Regions from separate parts of the Micromonospora sp. NPDC049201 genome, predicted to be linked through region 2. Evidence: riboswitches for the same ligand, from Rfam matches in the RefSeq annotation. Region 2 holds a riboswitch; each other region holds the start of a gene.
What was found. A riboswitch is a leader RNA that binds a small molecule or an ion and turns the genes downstream of it on or off. The one in region 2 is predicted to bind cobalamin.
Positions count from the first base shown of each region.

Region 1: it holds a riboswitch for cobalamin, as region 2 does, so the genes downstream of both, cobN (cobaltochelatase subunit CobN) here and ACZ6O5_RS01790 (ribonucleoside-diphosphate reductase subunit alpha) in region 2, are expected to answer to the same signal.
Region 3: it holds a riboswitch for cobalamin, as region 2 does, so the genes downstream of both, bluB (5,6-dimethylbenzimidazole synthase) here and ACZ6O5_RS01790 (ribonucleoside-diphosphate reductase subunit alpha) in region 2, are expected to answer to the same signal.

Region 1 covers NZ_JBVJHM010000017.1:90,023-94,226, reverse strand. Annotated here, with positions in the region: gene cobN (cobaltochelatase subunit CobN) at 1-1,866, opposite strand, end outside; cobalamin riboswitch at 2,188-2,317, opposite strand; gene ACZ6O5_RS29200 (SanA/YdcF family protein) at 3,064-3,741, shown strand; gene ACZ6O5_RS29195 (type III PLP-dependent enzyme domain-containing protein) at 3,778-4,204, opposite strand, start outside.
Region 2 covers NZ_JBVJHM010000001.1:461,511-465,714, reverse strand. Annotated here, with positions in the region: gene ACZ6O5_RS01800 (cytochrome P450) at 1-316, shown strand, start outside; gene ACZ6O5_RS01795 (alpha/beta hydrolase family protein) at 409-1,605, shown strand; cobalamin riboswitch at 1,752-1,960, shown strand; gene ACZ6O5_RS01790 (ribonucleoside-diphosphate reductase subunit alpha) at 2,083-4,204, shown strand, end outside.
Region 3 covers NZ_JBVJHM010000017.1:31,654-35,857, reverse strand. Annotated here, with positions in the region: partial or broken gene ACZ6O5_RS28955 (IS5 family transposase) at 1-857, opposite strand, end outside; gene ACZ6O5_RS28950 (DinB family protein) at 841-1,422, opposite strand; gene ACZ6O5_RS28945 (hypothetical protein) at 1,428-1,556, shown strand; gene bluB (5,6-dimethylbenzimidazole synthase) at 1,870-2,511, opposite strand; cobalamin riboswitch at 2,547-2,749, opposite strand; gene ACZ6O5_RS28935 (cation:proton antiporter) at 3,052-4,204, shown strand, end outside.

The DNA of each region.
Region 1 (4,204 bases), on a different contig from region 2:
GTGGTGCAGTTCGGCGGCGCAGACCAGGTCCCAGATCTGCGCCCGCACGGTCGGCGCCTTGGCCGGGTCGAGGGCCTGCACGGTGGCGTACTCGTCGAGCAGTTGCTCCAGTCTGGCCAGGTCCCCGTAGGTCTCGGCGCGGGCCATCGGCGGCACCAGGTGGTCGACCACGACGGCGTGGGCACGCCGTTTGGCCTGGGTGCCCTCACCGGGATCGTTGACGATGAACGGATAGACCAACGGCAGGTCGCCCAGCACCGCGTCGGGGGCGCAGTCGGCCGCCAGGCCGAGGCCCTTGCCGGGCAGCCACTCCAGGGTGCCGTGCTTGCCCAGGTGCACCACGGCGTCCGCGCCGAACCCACCGTCGGCGACCGGCGCGGCGAGCCAGCGGTACGCGGCCAGGTAGTGGTGGCTCGGCGGCAGGTCCGGGTCGTGGTAGATGGCGATCGGGTTCTCCCCGAAGCCGCGCGGCGGCTGGATCAGCAGCACCACGTTGCCGAAGCGCAGGCCGGCCAGGACGATGTCCCCGCCCTCGGTGTACAGCTCGCCGGGCGGCTCACCCCAGTGCTCCCGCATCCGCTCGCGCAGCGCGGCGGGCAGCTCGTCGAACCACCGCCGGTACGTGCGCCCCGGTATCCGGGCCTCGGCGGCGCGCTGCTGCTCCGGGGTGAGCCACTCCACGTCGTGGCCGCCCGCGGCGATCAACGCGTGGATCAGGGCGTCGCCGTCGTCGGGTGGCGGGGCGTCACCCAGGTGGTAGCCGGCGTCGACCATCGCCGCGAACAGCCGGACGGCGGAGGCCGGGGTGTCCAGACCGACCGCGTTGCCGACCCGGGAATGCTTGGTCGGGTACGAGCTGAGCACCACCGCGACGCGCTTGTCGGCGGCGGGCACGTGCCGCAGCCGGGCGTGGCGGACCGCGATGCCGGCCACCCGGGCGGCCCGGTCGGGGTCGGCGGCATAGACCGAGAGCCCGTCGGCGTCGATCCGCTTGAACGAGAACGGCACGGTGATGATCCGGCCGTCGAACTCGGGGATGGCCACCTGCATGGCGGCGTCCAGCGGGGACAGTCCGGCGTCGCTGCCCGCCCACTGCTCACGGGTGCTGGTGAGGCAGAGGGCCTGGATCACCGGCACGTCCAGCGCCGCGAGGGCGCCGACGTCCCAGGCGTCCTCGTCGCCGCCGCCGGAGGCGTCCGCGGCCACCGCTCCGCCGGCGGCGAGCACGGTGACCAGCAGCGCGTCGCACCGGCCGAAGAGGCCGAGCGGACCGGCGCCGGCGGTCAACCCCCGCAGCGAGCCGCAGAAGATCGGCAGCGGGTTCCCGCCGGCGGCCCGTACCGCAGCGGCGAGCACGTCGACGAAGCCGGTGTTGCCGGCCAGCGCGTGCGCCCGGTAGAAGACGATCCCCACGGTGGGCCGACCGGGGAGGATCTCCGGATCGCCGTGCACGCCGTAGGCCGGGGTGGGCGCGGGCGGGGCGAAGCCCTCGCCGGTGAGCAGCACCCGGTCGGACAGGAACCGGGCCAGCCGACCCAGGTTCGCCGGACCGCCCTCGACCAGGTACGCGAGCGCCTGGGTGACCACACCGGACGGCACGGTGGAGACCGCCATCAGCTCCGCGTCGGGCAGCGCCTCACCGCCGAGCACCACCGTGGGGACGCCGCTGGCCAGCACGGCGGCCAGCCCGTCCGGCCACGTCTGCCGGCCGCCGAGCAGGCGTACGACGGCGAGGTCGACGCCGTCGACGAGCGCGGGCACCGCGTCGGCGTCGACCCGCGCGGGGTTGGCGAGCCGGTAGTCGGCGTCGCTGGCGCGGGCGGCCAGCAGGTCGGTGTCGGCGGTGGACAGCAACAGGATGCGCACGAGGGGCTCCGGAGAGTGACGCCCGAGGTCGCACTGAGGCGACCGGGGCGAAGCGGGATGGGGAGCGACGTCAGCGGGTGCGGCGACCCGCGGCGCGGCTCACCGGGGCGCGGGTCGGTGAGCGGTCAATGCCGGGGGTATGCGGCCCAGCCGGGAGCGCGAACCGTCCCGGGTGCGCCGACACGGCCGCCGGCATGGCAGGCGACGGGTGCGGCGGAGCGTCCGCCGTGCGGGTCATGACGATGTTCGTCGATCAATGAGACGCCGAGCGTCATCGGGTCCTCCTCGGGTGTCCACGCCCTGGGGTACGTCCGACGGCCGAAGTATCCTGGCTTCCGGATCGACGCTCACCCCCGGTCTTCCAGCCGCACGCACACGGCCGTGACTCGCGAGGGGGGATCACTCCCCGGTGACAGTGGCGGGACCGCGCCGGAATCGCACCGGCTTCCTTCACTGCCGTCAGGCCGCGAATGCTGCCACACCTCACGACCTGCGGTCAACGCCACTCCACCACGGGCAACCGGTGCCCGGACCATCGAGACAGGCCGATCAGTCCCTTAGCCGCCCCGCCGGGGTCACGACCCTCCGGGCCGGCGCTCCGCCGGTGCCCGGGCCGCCTCGATCGCACAGCCCCGAACAGGCCGCCGACCGAGAGCGATCAGGTAGCGCGAGTAGGGGCGATCCGGCACCGCTCCTGCCATTCACGCCGTGGCGGACACGGGGTTCCAGCGGTCGTGGTGGATCGCCGCGGGCAGGGGGCGGCGGTGGCGCCAGCCGTGTCGTTCGAGATCGGGCACCGCTTCGAGGTGGGTGACGGGCCCGATGGCAGAGCCAGGCGACGGGGTCGGATGCCGGTCGGAATGGCGAGCAACCGCCCCTCGGCCCCGCCCCGAAAGCCGTCTACGTCGATCGGGAGCCTGCCGGTCGGTCACGGCCTCGGCCCGTAGCCGGTTCTGCGGGTGGCCGCGCCGTGCACCGACACTAGCCCAGCGGGCCACCCCGAGGAAGCATCGCCGAGCGATTGGTGCGCATCGCGCATGCGTCGCCCATTCCTGATCGGAACGCCGCACGTTTCCGAACACCTGCCTGCACCGGCGTGCAACCATCCGGGAAACATCATCGAGAGCGGTTGCCCAATAATTTTCCTGTTGCAATGCTCATCGACATGACCCGATCACCGCTCCTTTCGGTCCACCTATGACCTTGACGAGAAGCATTGCCTCGCCCCGGCACCGCCACGCCCTTGCGGCGCCAATCGCGGTCGTCTTTCTCCTGGTGAACTGTGTCACCGCCAGCGTGTTCTGGACCCGCGAAGGCGCAGACGGGCACATATTCACCGCGAGAGACGTTCCCGCATCGCCGATCGCCTTGGTGCTGGGCACCAGGGTGGAGCCGGACCACACACCGTCACTATTCCTTGCGGCGCGCCTGGAGATCGCCTATCGGCTGTTCACCGCCGGCAAGGTAGGGACAATCCTCGTTTCCGGCGACCACGCGAGCCCAAACTACAACGAACCCGGCGCGATGCAACGATGGCTGCTCGACCGACGTGTGCCAGCCAAGCGGATCTTGTTGGATCATGCCGGCTTGGACACGTACGACTCGTGCGCGCGGGCCAAGCGTCTATTCGGGGTGGACGAGGCCATCGTGGTGACCCAGTCCTTTCATCTGCCGCGCGCCGTGACCCTGTGCCGGAGTCTCGGCATCAAGGCCAATGGCGTCGGCGACGAGACAGCCAGGAAGTACGGCGACACCTGGTGGTGGAGTTCCGTTCGGGAGTACGGCGCCTGCGTCAAGGCAGCGCTCGACGTCCTGGCCGCCCGCGATCCCGCCGACCTCAGCCGCCGCACCACCGGTCAGGCGACCGGGGCGTGAGCCGTAGCCGACCGGGCGAGATGCCGGCACCGGGGATCACCCGTTGAGCGCTCCGGGAAGCTTGGCTGCCTCTGAAGCCGACCCAGTATCGGCGAGGCCGAGCCGGCGTACGGCGACAACGTCGGTGCCGTCGACGACCACCTCGGCCGGCAGTGGCCGCCCCAGAAAGGCAACCAGGCTGGCGCTGAGGCCGTACGCCCCCACATTGGGGATCGCCAGCACGTCGCCGACGCGGGCGTCACCGACGCGCGCCGCGCGGCTCAACACATCCAACGGGGTGCACAACGGGCCGACGAGAGCGGCCGAGGAAGCCGCCGCGTCCACCCCGTCCGGCTGGGCGGAGGGCGGCAGCAGTCGGCCGATGCCAGACATGCCGCCCAACGCGTTCACACCCGCGTCACAGATGATGTAGGCGCGTCCGCCGGATTCCTTGACGTCCATGACGGTCGTCAGCAGCGTTCCC
Region 2 (4,204 bases):
GACGCTGCCCAGCGGCGCCCGACTGGCGGCGGGCGACATCGTGGTCCCCTCGCACGACGCCGCCAACCGCGACCCGGCGGTGTTCCCGGACCCGGAACGGATGGACTTCGACCGCGCGCCCACGCCGCACCTGTCCTTCGGGCACGGCGCGCACTACTGCATCGGGGCCCACCTGGGCGCGCTGGAGGTCCGCACCGCGCTCGCCCTGCTGCTGCGGGAACTGCCCGGCCTGCGCCTCGCGGTGCCGCCGGACGAGGTGCCGTGGAAGCCGGGGCACGCCATCCTCGGCCCGATCGGGCTGCCGGTCACCTGGTAGGCGCGGCACCCGGCCGTCGACCAGGGCATGCGCTTGCATCTATACACCCGGTATATATACTGAGTGAATAAAGCTGCCGAGGAGGATCACCGATGACCGAGACATCCGTCCCCGAACACGGCATGACCCGCCGCACCCTGGTCCGGGCAGCGTTGGCGGTGGGAGCCGGCGCGTCGGTCGGCGTCGCCGGCCGCGCGCCGGCGGCCACGGCCCAACCGGGCCCGACCCGGCTCACCCTGCCCACACCCACCGGACCCCACCCGGTCGGCACCGTTGCGCTGCACCTGGTCGACCGGTCGCAACCGGAGCCCCTCGCCGGGCCGGGACGGTATCGGGAGCTGATGGTCAACGTCTGGTATCCGGCCCGGGACGTGTGGCGGCACCCCCGCGCCGAGTGGATGACCGCCGCGTCGCTACGTGCGCTGCTGGGGTCCACCGGGTTCGACCCCGACGCGGTGCTGGCGCCGCTGACCGCCGGTCACGAGGGCGCGCCGGTGCGACGCGCCGCCCGTCGACTGCCGGTGGTGGTCTACTCGCACGGCGCGGGCAGCCACCGATCGGACACCACCATCGTGGTCCAGGAACTCGCCAGCCACGGATACGCGGTGGTCACGGTGGACCACACGTACGACGGGCCCAGCGAGTTCCCGGACGGCCGGGTGACCGTCCGGGAGGACGACTACGACGCGACGCCCTGGACCTACACCCGCGACGTGCGGTTCGTGCTGGACCAGATCGCCGTCCTCGCCGCCGGCGGCAACCCGGACGTCGACCGTCGGCCGCTCCCGACCGGGCTGTGCACGGCGCTGGACCCGCACCGGATCGGCATGTTCGGCTGGTCGAAGGGGGGCACCGCGACCGCGCTCACCATGGGCACCGACCAGCGGGTACGCGCCGGGCTGAGCCTAGACGGCCCGATGCTGTCCCAGCCGCGGCCCACCGGCCTGGACCGGCCGTTCATGCTGATGACGGCGGAGTACACCCGCGTCGCGGAGCCCGCCGTCGCCGAGTTCTGGTCGCACCTGCACGGCTGGCGGCTCAACGTCCAGGCCGCCGGCGCGCTCCACCAGTCGTACGGCGACAACCAGTGGCTGGTGCCGCAACTGGCCCGGGTGATCGGGATGAGCGACGCGGAGCTGACCGGCTGGATCGGCACCCTCGACCCCGCCCGCGCGGTACGCATCCAACAGGCGTACCCGTTGGCCTTCTTCGACCTGCACCTGCGGCACCGGGGTCACCTGCTGCGCGGCCCGAGCCGCTCCTTCCCCGAGGTGTCCTTCGTGGCCTGAGCCGATCGGTGGGCGGCTGTGTTAGGCGGGGCCCCCTCCTCTACCGGAGGCGTTAACAAGGGGCCCCGCCTTCACCCCCAGAGGTGAGATGCAGGCGACACGCCCGACGCGACATCTGGTGTTGCCTACCGGGCATAACCGCCATATATGGTGTCCCCGCAGCTGGTTCGGCGGCGTCTGGAAGGCGCGGCCGAGGCAAGAGGGAACCCGGTGGAAGTCCGGGACTGCCCCGCAGCGGTGAGTGGGAACGACCGCCGTCATCAGCACTGGGCCACCGGCCTGGGAAGCGACGGCCAGTAGGCGACCTCGTGTCACGCCCGCGAGTCCGAAGACCTGCCAGCGCGCCGTGCGCCGCCGCGCGCGGCGGTCGACGGTCGCGCGGGACGACCGACGCCAGCAGCCGGGCCGGTCCTGCGTGCCGTGCCCGTTGGCGTTCTCCCGCCGGCCGAGACCATCGGTGACAGCGAGGGAGAGGTCATGACGGTCGTGCGGGAGAGTAGGCGGTCCGGTGCCACCGGGCCGGAGCAGCGCCGGCTGGCGATGCGGGTCCGCAAGCGGGACGGCGACACCGAGCCGGTCGACGTCAACCGGATCGTCCGGGCGGTCGAGCGCTGGGGCGCCGACCTGGACGAGGTCGATCCGCTGCGGGTCGCCACCCGGACCATCAGCGGGCTCTACGACGGGGCGAGCACCGCGGAGCTGGACCGGTTGTCGATCCAGACCGCGGCGGAGCTGATCGGCGAGGAGCCGCAGTACTCCCGGTTGGCGGCCCGGCTGCTGGCCGCGTACGTGGACGAGGAGGTCCGTGGGCAGCAGGTGACGCGCTTCAGCGAGTCGATCGGGTACGCGCACGGGCTGGGGCTGGTCGGTGACGACACCGCCGCGTTCGTGGCCCGCCACGCCGACGAGCTGGACGACGCCGTGGACCCGGCCGGTGACCTGCGGTTCGAGTACTTCGGACTGCGTACGGTGGCGGACCGTTACCTGTTGCGGCACCCGGAGTCGCGGCTGGTGGTGGAGACGCCGCAGTACTGGCTGCTGCGGGTGGCCTGCGGGCTGTCGCACACCCCGGCCGAGGCGGTCGGTCTCTACCGGCTGATGTCCAGCCTGGCCTACCTGCCCAGCTCCCCCACGCTGTTCAACTCGGGCACCCGGCACACCCAGATGTCGTCGTGCTTCCTGGTGGACTCGCCCCGCGACGAGTTGGACTCCATCTACGAGCGCTACCACCAGGTCGCTAAGCTGTCGAAGTTCTCCGGCGGCATCGGCATCTCCTGGTCCCGGGTGCGCGGCCGGGGCGCGCTGATCCGGGGCACGAACGGGCGGTCGAACGGCATCGTGCCGTTCCTCAAGACGCTCGACGCCGGGGTGGCGGCGGTGAACCAGGGCGGCCGGCGCAAGGGCGCGGCCTGCGTCTACCTGGAGCCGTGGCACCCGGACGTGGAGGAGTTCCTGGAGCTGCGGGACAACACCGGCGAGGAGTCCCGGCGGACCCACAACCTCAACCTGGCCAACTGGATCCCGGACGAGTTCATGCGCCGGGTCGAGGCGGACGAGGACTGGTCGCTGATCGACCCGTCCGACGCGCCGGAACTGCCCGACCTGTACGGCGAGGCGTTCGACGCCGCGTACCGGGCGGCCGAGAAGAAGGCGGTCCGTACGGTCCGGGCCCGTGACCTGTACGGGCGGATGATGCGCACGCTCGCGCAGACCGGCAACGGGTGGATGACGTTCAAGGACGCCGCGAACCGGCTGTCCAACCAGACCGGCGAGCCGGGCAACGTCATCCACCTGTCCAACCTGTGCACCGAGATCCTGGAGGTCAACGACGACGCCGAGACCGCGGTGTGCAACCTCGGTTCGGTGAACCTCGGCGCGCACGTCACCGCCGACGGGGTCGACTGGGAGAAGCTGCGGGCCACCGTGCGCACCGCGGTGGTGTTCCTGGACCGGGTGATCGACATCAACTACTACCCGGCCGCGCAGGCGGCGGCGTCGAATCCGCGCTGGCGGCCGGTCGGGCTCGGGCTGATGGGCCTCCAGGACGCGTTGTTCACGCTGCGCCTGCCGTTCGACTCACCGGCGGCGCGGGAGCTGTCCACCCGGGTGCAGGAGGAGATCCTGCTGACCGCGCTGGAGACCTCCGCCGGGCTGGCCGAACGGTTCGGGCCGCATCCGGCGTACCCACGGACCCGGGCCGCGAAGGGCGACCTGCATCCGGACCTGTGGGGCGCGACGCCGACCCAGGTCGACAGGTGGGCGGCGGTGCGGGCCCGGATCGCCGCGTACGGGCTGCGCAACTCGCTGCTGGTGGCCATCGCGCCGACGGCCACCATCGCCTCGATCGCCGGCTGCTACGAGTGCGTCGAGCCGCAGGTGTCGAACCTGTTCAAGCGGGAGACCATGTCCGGCGAGTTCCTCCAGGTCAACACGTACCTGGTGCGGGAGCTGAAGGCGCGTGGGCTGTGGACGGCGCAGGTCCGCGACCGGATCAAGCGGGCCGAGGGCTCGGTGCAGGGCGTCACCGAGCTGCCCGCCGAGGTGCGGGAGCTGTTCCGGACCGCGTGGGAGCTGCCGCAGCGGGCGCTGATCGACCTGG
Region 3 (4,204 bases), on a different contig from region 2:
ATCGTGATGGTCAGGACGGCTTGGAAGCGGACGGCGAGTTTGTCGTAGCGGGTGGCGACGCCGCGATGGCGTTTGAGCCGGTTGATGCCGTTCTCGACGGCGTGGCGTAACCGGTAGAGGCCCTTGTCGAAGGTGGGCGGGCGCCCGCCCTTGAAGCCTTCGGCCTTGCGGTGGGCGTCCTGGTCGCTCTTGCTGGGGATGCAGGCCTTGATCCCTCGCTTGCGTAGATGACTGCGGTTGCCGCGGCTGGTGTAGGCCTTGTCGGCCAGGACCAGGTCGGGGCGGGTGCGGGGCCGGCCCACGCCGAGGCGGGTCACGCGGATGCGGCGCAGGACGGGGATGAACTGCGGGCTGTCACCACGGGCCAGGCGGTCACGATCAGGGAGAGGACCTTCTGCCCCTGCTCGCAAGCCAGGTGAGTCTTGGTGGTCAGCCCGCCCCGCGAGCGGCCCAGCGCATGATCGGCCAGCTCGTCGTGCACGCCGCCGGGCGGTTCCTTCTGCGGATGCCCGTCGGTGCGGGCGCCGGCGGCGTGTTGGTGGGCGCGGCTGGTCATCGAGTCGACGCTCACCGTCCAACCGATCCGGCCCTGCGCCTCGCCTGCGGCCTGCACGCCGATAGGATCTTGTCCCAGGTCCCGTCCCGCTGCCACCGGCGGAACAGGCCGTAGACGGTGGGCCAGGGCGCGTACTCAGCCGGGACGTCCCGCCACGGGGCGCCGATCCGGATCCGCCACCGGATCCCATCAATGAGCTGTCGCTTCTCCCACTTCGGCGGACGACCTGTCTCGGCGCGGCAGGCAGCAGCGGAGCCAGAACAGCCCACTGCCCGTCGGTCAGGTCATGCCGCCTCGTCAGCCGACCGGGCGGCCTGCTCGATCTTCGCGCAGTAGGCTGCACGGGCTTCCTCGTCGATCTGGTTCTCGTGTTCGGGGCGCAACCCGGTCCGGCCGTCGAGGCCCTCGCGCAGGATATCGGCGTGCCCGGCATGCCGGATGGACTCGCCGAGGACATGGACCACGATGGCGAACAGGTTCGTGTCGGCATAAGGCTCCGGCCACCACGGCACGTGGCCGGGGGCGTCGAGGGGAAGCGCGTTGATCGTCGCGTCCGAGTGTTCCCACATGCGCCGGTAGAACGCGATGATCTGATCGCGGGTCTCGTCCTCGGTCGCCCACAGATCGCTGCCGTTGGAGTCCTGCCACCGGGGCAGCGGTTCCGGGGAAGGGCGGTTGAAGACCTCGCCGAAGTACCTGGCCTCGACGGTGGCCACGTGTTTGACCAGGCCGAGGAGATTGGTCCCGGTCGCTGTCAAAGGTCGGCGGGCGTCGTATTCGGACAAGCCGTCGAGTTTCCAGAGCAGCGCCTTGCGGTCTCGCCGCAGTCTCCCGTGCAGGTTGGCTTTCGCGAAATCATCGATCATGCGGCATGAGCCTGCCATGGGCTACTCGTGGTCTCAAGATCCCGTACGTGGTCCGCAACGACCGGCAGAGCCGAGACCTGGCCACGGCCACCGCCCTGACCTGCTACAAGCAGCTCGCGAGACTTGCCACGTGAGACAACCTCTTACGAAACACGTCTTAGCGGGGCCACCTCCAGCAACAGGTCGTTGCCTTCGGGGGCCCCGACGGTGACCCGGACGCCCTCGCCGGGTAAGGCGTGCACCAACCCCGCCCCCGGGCCCGACAGGCCGCCGCGAACCCGGCGGTCCGGTCGCCCAGCGGCAAGCTGCGTGCCGGCCGCGTCCAACGCCTCGTGGGTGTGCGTGTTGATCAGCCCTCTCCGGGTGGGGCGCCGTCACGACGCCCGGCCGGTGGCTCTGCCGCGCAATGCCGGCCGAGCCACCGGCCCCAGCCCCGGCGGACAGACGTCAGTCCGTGACCGATCCGGGGTTCCAGCGGTCGTGGTGGATCGCCGTGCGCAGAGGGCGGCGGTGGCGCCAGCCGTGTCGTTCGAGATCGGGCACCGCTTCGAGGTGGGTGACGGGGCCGAGGCAGAGCCAGGCGACGGGTCGGATGCCGGCCGGAACGGCGAGCAACCGCTGGAGGAACTGCTCGCGATAGAACGACACCCAGCCGACGCCGAGGTTCTCGGCGGCGGCGGCCAGCCAGAGGTTCTGGATGGCCAGGCACACGGAGTACAGGCCGGCGTCGGCGATGGCGTGCCGGCCCAGGACCGCGGGGCCGCCGCGGTCGGGGTCGTAGGTCACCACGATCGACAGCGAGGACTCCATGATCCCGTCGATCTTGATGCGGGAGAACCGGTGGGCCGCCTCGGCGTCGAGGGTGGCGGCGAACGTGTCACGCTCGGCCCGGACGTGCCGGTGGAACGCTTCGCGCAGGTCCCGGTCACGGACCAGGATGAAATCCCACGGCTGGGACAGTCCGACACTGGGCGCGGCGTGCGCCGCGGCCAGGACCCGGTCGAGGACCCCGGCGGCGAGGGACTCGCCGGTGAACTGGCCGCGGACGTCGCGGCGACGGTGGATCACGTCGTAGATGTCGCTGATCATGGGCAGGCTCCCGCTGCGCTCATGCCCCACCCGGGTGGGGCCGATGACGCGAGGCCGGTCTTCGGACTCCCAGATCAACACCGGCCCGCCCGCCTTCCCAGCCGGTTCGGCCAGTGACTGCGCACACGTGCGCGTGGGCGGCAGCTCCCTGGTCACCGCGGCGGGCCCGTGCCGGAGTCACACCGGCTTCCCGATTCTCCCCACCGCCGGGTGGGGCACCTCGCAACAGTTCGTGCCGCTCGGCACAATACCCGGAGTGGGGGCCGCACCCGCGGCGGGATGGCGCGCCACGAGCGGTCATCAAGCGGCTCACGGCCCGAGAACGCGCCGATCGCCTTCCCGCGAGCCTTCCCGATCCGGTTGTCCGATGTCTTGAGTGATCTCAACGAATTTGGGAAGGTCAATTCGTTGGCGACAGTCAATCCGGGAATGGTGCTACGTCGACCGGCTGACCCGACGGCCCGTACCGATGCCGCGGCGGGTCGGCTCCGCCACCGCGTTTCCCGGCCGCGTCCGCGCGGCGCATCGAAAGGACTCCTGGTGGCCATACCGGTCGCACCTCTCGGCACCCATTCGCTGCTGATCTTCCTGCTCCAGGTGGGCATCCTGCTGGCCGCCGCCGTCGCGCTCGGGCGCCTCGCGGTACGCGCGGGCATGCCCTCGCTGGTCGGTGAACTGACCGCGGGCGTGTTGCTCGGTCCGTCGGTCCTCGGGGCGGCCGTGCCCGACCTGTCCCGGTGGCTGTTCCCCGCGCAGTCCGAGCAACTGCACCTGCTCGACGCGGTCGGTCAACTCGGCGTGCTCCTTCTGGTCGGCCTCACCGGCATGCACCTGGACCTCGGGCAGCTACGCCGCGACGGTGGCGTGGCCGCCCGGGTCAGCATCGGAGGGCTCGTCGTCCCCCTGGCGCTCGGCGTCGGCCTGGGCCTGCTCCTCCCGTCCAGCGTGCTCCCGGCCGGCACCGACCGCCCGGTCTTCGCCCTGTTCCTCGCGGTGGCGATGGGTGTCAGTGCCATCCCGGTCATCGCCAAGACCCTGTGGGAGATGCGACTGCTGCACCGCGACATCGGTCACCTGATCATGAGCGCGGCCATCGTGGACGACGTTGTCGGCTGGCTGCTGCTCTCGGTCGTGGCCGCGATGGCAGCCGGCAGTCTCGGCGGCCTCGACGTCGCCCTCGCGGTCGGCACCGTGGCCCTCGTCGTCGTGGTCGCCCGGTGGCTCGCCCGGCCGCTCGTCGGCGCGCTGCTGCGGCGGGTACGAGCTGGTGGAGAGCATGGTCCCACCGTCGCGTCGGTGGTGGTGATCCTGCTGCTGTTCGCCGCCGCCACCCACGCGCTGCACCTGGAGCCGGTCTTCGGCGCCTTCGTCGGCGGTCTGGTGATCAACGGCTGCGCCAGCCTCGACCGTCAGGCTCTTGCCCCGTTGCGGCTGGTCGTGATGAGCGTCCTGGCGCCGCTGTTCTTCGCCACCGTCGGCCTGCGCAGCGATCTGACCGCGCTGGCCCGGCCCGCCGTGCTCGGGGTCGCCCTGCTGGTGCTGGCCGTGGCGGTCGTCGGCAAGTTCGTCGGCGCGTACGTCGGGGCCCGGGCCGCCCGCCTGGGCCACTGGGAGGGCCTCGCCCTCGGCGCCGGCCTCAACGCCCGAGGCGTCATCGAGATCATCGTCGCCACGGTCGGGCTGCGCCTCGGCG